2 regions of the Streptomyces sp. NBC_00247 genome follow, and region 2 is predicted to be linked to the other one. Evidence: riboswitches for the same ligand, from Rfam matches in the RefSeq annotation. Region 2 holds a riboswitch; the other holds the start of a gene.
The links. A riboswitch is a leader RNA that binds a small molecule or an ion and turns the genes downstream of it on or off. The one in region 2 is predicted to bind glycine.
Positions count from the first base shown of each region.

Region 1: linked by a shared signal. The riboswitch ahead of gcvP (aminomethyl-transferring glycine dehydrogenase) and the one ahead of gcvT (glycine cleavage system aminomethyltransferase GcvT) in region 2 are both predicted to bind glycine.

Region 1 covers NZ_CP108093.1:6,321,609-6,325,004, reverse strand. The annotation lists gene gcvP (aminomethyl-transferring glycine dehydrogenase) at 1-1,583, opposite strand, end outside; glycine riboswitch at 1,775-1,871, opposite strand; gene OHT52_RS27530 (PRC-barrel domain-containing protein) at 2,179-2,550, shown strand; gene OHT52_RS27525 (DNA polymerase IV) at 2,472-3,396, opposite strand, start outside.
Region 2 covers NZ_CP108093.1:1,767,566-1,770,961, forward strand. The annotation lists gene OHT52_RS07130 (enhanced serine sensitivity protein SseB) at 1-757, opposite strand, end outside; partial or broken gene OHT52_RS07135 (AAA family ATPase) at 1,134-1,784, opposite strand; glycine riboswitch at 1,957-2,054, shown strand; gene gcvT (glycine cleavage system aminomethyltransferase GcvT) at 2,203-3,318, shown strand.

The DNA of each region.
Region 1 (3,396 bases), 4.6 Mb from region 2:
CAGGTGATCGGCTCCATCTCGGTGGTCGCGTTCAGCTTCATGGTGCAGGAGCCGAGCGGGATCATGCCGCGGTCGAGCGCGTAGTCGCGGTCGGCGAGCCGCCGCAGGTAGCGCAGCATCGCCGTCTCCGAGCGGTGCTGGTGGAAGACCGGGTGCGTCAGGTAGTCGTCGGTGCGCAGCACCTGCTCGGGGAGCGCGTCGGCGGCGGTGCCGTCCAGCGCCTCGACGTCGCCCCGCGCGCCGAAGGCGGCCCAGACGGACTCGAGATGGGCGCGGGTGGTCGTCTCGTCGCAGGCGACGGAGACCAGGTCGGCGTCGACCAGCCGCAGGTTGACCCCGCGCTCCCGGGCGTCGGCGACGACCTCGGCGGCCTTGCCGGCCACGCGGACGGTCAGCGTGTCGAAGAAGGAGTCGTGCAGGACCTCGGCACCGGCGGCCCGCAGCCCCTCGGCGAGGATCGCCGCGTAGCGGTGGGTGCGCCGGGCGATCGTCCGCAGCCCGTCGGGGCCGTGGTAGACGGCGTACATGCCGGCCATCACGGCGAGCAGGACCTGCGCGGTGCAGATGTTGCTGGTGGCCTTCTCGCGGCGGATGTGCTGCTCGCGGGTCTGGAGTGCCAGGCGGTACGCCTTGTCGCCGTCCGCGTCCACCGAGACGCCGACCAGGCGGCCGGGGAGCGAGCGGGCGAACTGCTCGCGTACGGCCATGAAGCCGGCGTGCGGTCCGCCGAAGCCCATCGGCACGCCGAAGCGCTGGGTGGTGCCGACCGCGATGTCGGCGCCGAGGTCGCCGGGCGAGGTGAGCAGGGTGAGGGCCAGGAGGTCCGCGGCGACGGTGACGATCGCGCCGAGCTCGTGGGCGCGCTCGATCAGGGGGCCGATGTTCCGTACGGCTCCGGAGGCACCCGGGTACTGGAGCAGCACGCCGAAGACGCCGCGCTCGGCGATCTCGGCCGGGATGCCGTCGCCGAGGTCGGCGACGACGACCTCGACCCCGGTCGGCTCGGCGCGGGTCTCGATGACCGCGATCGTCTGCGGGAGGGTGTCGGCGTCGACGAGGAAGACCCCGCCCTTGACCTTGCCGACGCGCCGCGCCAGCGCCATGGCCTCGGCCGCGGCGGTGCCCTCGTCGAGCAGGGAGGCGCCGGAGGTGGGCAGGCCGGTGAGCTCGGCGACCATCGTCTGGAAGTTGAGCAGGGCTTCCAGGCGGCCCTGGGAGATCTCCGGCTGGTAAGGCGTGTACGCGGTGTACCAGGACGGGTTCTCCAGCACGTTGCGCAGGATGACCGGGGGCGTGAAGGTGCCGTAGTAGCCGAGCCCGATCATCGGGGCGACCACCTGGTTGCGGTCGGCGAGCGTCCGCAGCTCCGCCAGCACCTCGGCCTCGGTGCGTGCCGACGGGAGGTTCAGCGCCTCGGTGCTGCGGATCACCTCGGGCACCGCGGCGGCGGTGAGCTCGTCGAGCGAGCCGTATCCGACCTGCGCGAGCATCTTCGCCCGGGCCTCGCCGTCCGGCCCGATGTGGCGCTGTTCGAAGGGGATGCCCTGCTCCAGCTGGGAGAGCGGGGTGCGGCGGGGGGTCATGATGGAGGCCTCCTGGTCTGACACGACCTGCGAGGGGCACCGCGGCGCGGCTGCCCGTACGGCCTCCCCCTCTGTCATCTCGACCTGAGAGCTTCACCGGCGCGCCCTGGGGCGTACCGGCTTTCACCGTCGGTGAGGGTGGGCCGCACCGGGCACGTGCCGGGTGGGACCGCCCTGCTTTCCAGAGTGACCTCGTCCGTGCGGTACGGGGGCCTGAGAGATTCCGGGGAGGATTTGCTCCTTCGGCGCCTCCGGATTCAGCACCAGAGGCTCTCCCGCACGGGGTCAGCAGCCATGTGCCAGCCTACCAGCGGGGATCTACGCCGTTTCTTCGAGTGGCCGATATCCGGAATCTGCACTTCTGTAGTGGCTGTGGAGTAGTTGCTGTGCCGTGTCTTCGAAGTGACGTCGTCCGGCCGAAGGCCGGGCCGGACGGCGTCCGGTGCGTGCGAGCGCGAGGCGGAGGATCGTCCTCGTGCTGGGCGTACGAGGACGGTTCCGACAACGCGGCGAGCGAGCGTGCCAGGCATCGCCCGTCGGACGGCACTTCGAAGACACGGCCTGGCCCCAGTCGTCGCGACCAGCGGGAGGCACCGTGCAGACCGACATCGATCCGCGCAGCCTGATCGGCCGCAAGGCATTCGACCGCGCAGGCGTCAAGATCGGCACGGTGGACGAGGTCTACCTCGACGACGCCACCGGCGTCCCCGAGTGGGCCGCCGTCCGCACCGGCCTGTTCAGCAGGGACGCCTTCGTCCCGCTGGAACCGAGCGAGTTCGTGGAGGACACCCTGCGTGTTCCCTTCGACCGCACGCTGATCCGGGACGCGCCCGACTTCGGCGTCGGGCGGCATCTCTCGCCCGAGCAGGAACTGCAGCTGTACCGGCATTACGGACTCGATTCCTCCGCCGTGACCGATCCGGGACCGGACAAGGACTTCGGCAGGCTGGCCGGCCAGGAGGAGTAGTCCGGCGGTTCCGCCACCAGCGGCAGCGGGTCGGCCGGACGCAGTTCCGGGTCCTCCACCCGGAACGTCCGCACCCGGCCCGGCGGGTCGCCCGGCCGCTCGAACCGCACGGTGACCCTGCCGACGCCGCTGCCCTGCACCCAGCCGTGCCCGTACGTCTCGTGCCGCACGTCGTGGCCCGGGGACCAGCGCCGCGCGGCACGCTCGGCGGCCTCCTCCCCGGGTACGACGGCCCCGTCGTCCGCTCCCGTCCCCGGAGACCCGGGCGGCGGGTCCGCGGCGCCGTGGTGCCCCTCCGTCCCCGAGGACGCCCCCGCGGCCGGTCGCGCCGGTTCGGCCTCACGCTCGGCCTCACGCTCGGCCTGTGCGGCCTGTGCGGCCTGCGCGAAGAGGTCTTCCTGCGTGTAGTCCGCCAAGCCCGTGACGCCCACTCCCAGCAGCCGGACGCCCCCGGTGGTGTCCACCGCCTCCAGGAGGCGGGCGGCGGCCTCACGCACCACCCCGGGGTCGTCCGTGGGGCCGCGGAGCGTCTCGGAGCGGGTCAGGGTGGAGAAGTCGTAGCGGCGGACCTTCAGGACGACGGTGCGCCCGGAGCGTCCGGCCTTCCGCAGCCGCTCGACGCACCGGCCGGCCAGGCGCTCGACCTCCGCACGCACCCGTGTCCGGTCGTGCAGGTCCACCTCGAAGGTGTCCTCGACCGAGACGGACTTGGCGTCGCGCTCGGCGACCACGGGCCGGTCGTCGAGACCGAGCGCCATCCGGTACAGGGAGACGCCGTGGGCCCTGCCCACCAGCCGTACCAGCTCGTCCTCGCCCGCCTCCGCCAGGTCGTGGACCGTGGTCATG
Region 2 (3,396 bases):
ACTGGAAGAAGGGCCGGACCTTCTCCAGCATCCAGTCGCCGACCGGGTCCTGCGCCATGTCGAGCAGGACCAGGTTGACGGGCCACGGCACCTGCACGCGTCCGAGCGCGCGGCCCAGCGCGTCCATGGGAGCGCCCCGCGTGGCCTCGTCCCACGCCGAGAACTGGACGGCGACGAAGAGGACGGGGTCGCCGCCCTCGATGCTGGCCAGCGCGCGACGGGCGGTGGCGACCACACCGGTCTCCCGGAACTCGGCGGACACGGCGGCGAGGAAGTCGACCGGTTCCTCCTTCCAGTCCGGCTCCCAGAGCCGCACCCGGCCACCGCCGGCCGGCCCGTCCAGCGGGGTGTTACCTGCACGGCAGAGCTCGGCGACGGCGGCGGGCGGCAGCGGGAGCCCGACCGCACCGCCCGGGTTGACCGCGATGCCCACCTGCGGGGGCAGTCCGCGCGCGAACTCGCGGGCGGGCGCGACGGCGTAGGAGAGGTGGGAGCCCGCACATCCGAGGAACTGGGCCTCGGAGCTGAAGACGGGGACGAAGGCGGCACCGTCGAGTTCGATCGTCGGCAGGTCGAGATCGGCGCTGGTGGGACCGCCGCCGCCGGGCAACGGAATCCAGAGCTGGCTGCGGCCGAGCACCTCGACGAGCCGGCCGCCCGCCCCGGGGACGCCCAGCGAGGCGCTGAGCACTTCTTCGAACTCGTTCGCAGGCCACCCCTGGAGTTGGCGGGGCGACGTCTGTGCCGGGATGTCCACTGCCTCTGTGTCCTCTTGTCGACCGTGTCCTGCGGCAGAAACACTAACCGGCGCGGGGCCTCGGCGTCCCGGCCACGCTGCTGTCCCCGGCGTTGTCCCGCATGCCGGGCACCGCGCCCGGCGCACCCGGAGGAGTGGCGGCCACCGGTCCGTCGACCACCCCGACGGGCACGTCCGTCGCCACCGGCCCCGCCACGCCCGGCGCCGCCACCGCCGTCGGCACGCCCGGCCCCGCCACGCCCGGCCCCGCCACCGCCGTCGGCACGCCCGGCCCCGCCACGCCCGGCCCCGCCACCGCCGTCGGCACGCCCGGCCCCGCCACGCCCGGCCCCGCCACCGCCGTCGGCACGCCCGGCCCCGCCACGCCCGGCGCCGTCGCCGGAAAGGCGATGGCCGCCAGCGCCCCGGCCGCCGGGCGGTCCAGCAGCACGGCGGAGGCGCAGCCCGGGGGCAGCAGGCCGCGCTCCGCGTCGCGCAGCAGCCGGCCGACCGCGCGCCGGTGCCGGGCGAAGGCGTACCCGGAGACGCCGCGTCCGCGTTCGCGCTGGCCCGCCCTGGCAGTACGGGGGGACACGTCGAGCAGCACCAGGTGGAGGGCGCGGCCCCGGCGTGCCGCGTGGCGGGCCAGCCAGCGGCGTACCCAGCCCTGCGTCCCGCAGTCGTGGACGACGACCGCCTCGCCGGAGCGCAGCGCGCCGAGGAGCCCGTGGTAGTGGGCGGCGCGGACCAGGGGGCGGTAGAGGGCGTACGGGAGTAAGCGGGGCAGGGCCGCGGTGAAGCGGTCCCGGGTGTCCTGGGAGTCGACGGCGCGGGCGGTGACCGTGCGCCGGATCAGGGTGGACTTGCCGCTGCCGGGCAGCCCGGAGACGACGACGACGTCCCCGGGGGCGAATTCCAGCCGCCGGGGTCCGTCCCCGGCCCCGCCGCGCAGGTCGCGTACGGCCGGCGGCTCCTTCTCCGCGGCGGGTGGTGCGTGCCGCGACCGGGCCGCCCCCCGCACCACCCCCGCGTACGGTCGCAAGGACATCGGCACTCCCCCTGTCGAGTCGCCCCACACCTGCTCACAGAGTGTAAAGAAAAGGTAATGCGCAGCAAGCGTCCCGGACGGGAGGCCGCGCGGGGGGGGTGGGCGGGGTACCGGCCGCCGGGGTCGCCCGCCGTGCGTGCGATGATGTGCCCGCAACTGCATACCGGCCGTTTGAATCCACGCGGGAGAGTCCCGGCCACCGTGTGTGCCGGGCGCCGAAGGAGCAAGTTCCTCCCTTGAATCTCTCAGGCCCCGTACCGCGTGGATGAGGCAGATCTGAAAAGCGAGCCGTCCGACGGCTCCACCCAAGGTGCAAGCCGACCCGTCAGGGGCCTCTCGGCGAACCTCTCAGGTTCCGATGACAGATGGGGAGGGACCGTCCTCGTCGTCATGCCCTGCGCCCTGGGAGCCACACCTCATGAGCAACGCCCCCCGTACGACCGCCCTCGACGCGCTGCATCGCTCGCTGGGCGCGACCATGACCGACTTCGCGGGCTGGGACATGCCGCTGCGGTACGCCAGTGAGCGTGACGAGCACCACGCGGTACGTACCCGCGCCGGGCTCTTCGACCTCTCGCACATGGGCGAGATCGCCGTCACCGGCCCCGGTGCCGTCGCCTTCCTGAACCACGCGCTCGTCGGCAACATCGGCACGGTCGGCGTCGGCCGGGCCCGCTACACGATGATCGTCCGCGAGGACGGCGGCATCCTGGACGACCTGATCGTCTACCGGCCGGCCGAGACCGAGTACCTCGTGGTCGCCAACGCGGGCAACGCCCAGACGGTCCTGGACACCCTGACCGAGCGGGTCACCGGCTTCGACGCCGAGGTCCGCGACGACCGCGACGCGTACGCGCTGATCGCCGTCCAGGGCCCCGAGTCCCCCGCCGTCCTGAAGGCCGTCACCGACGCCGATCTCGACGGGCTGAAGTACTACGCGGGCCTGCCCGGCACCGTCGCCGGAGTTCCGGCGCTCATCGCCCGTACCGGCTACACCGGCGAGGACGGCTTCGAGCTGTTCGTCGCCCCCGAGCACGCCGAGGCGCTCTGGCAGGCGCTCACCGAGGCCGGCGCCCCGCACGGCCTGATCCCCTGCGGGCTCTCCTGCCGCGACACGCTGCGCCTGGAGGCGGGCATGCCGCTGTACGGGCACGAGCTGACCACCGCGCTGACCCCGTTCGACGCGGGCCTCGGCCGGGTCGTGAAGTTCGAGAAGGAGGGCGACTTCGTGGGCCGCGAGGCGCTCACCGCCGCCGCCGAGCGCGCCGAGATCGCCCCGCCCCGCAAGCTCGTCGGCCTGGTCGCCGAGGGCCGCCGGGTTCCGCGCGCCGGTTTCCAGGTGGTCGCGGACGGCAGGGTGATCGGCGAGGTCACCTCCGGCGCCCCCTCCCCGACGCTGGGCAAGCCGATCGCCATGGCGTACGTGGACGCGGCCTTCGCCGCACCCGGCACCGAGGGTGTCGGCGTGGACGTCCGGGGCACCCACGAGCCGTACGAAGTCGTGGCCCTGCCCTTCTACAAGCGCCAGAAGTAGGCGTCGGGGCCCGCCGCGCCCCGCCCACGGGGCCGAACGTGACCCAGTCGCGTCTCATCCCGTAAGACCATCGTTCGT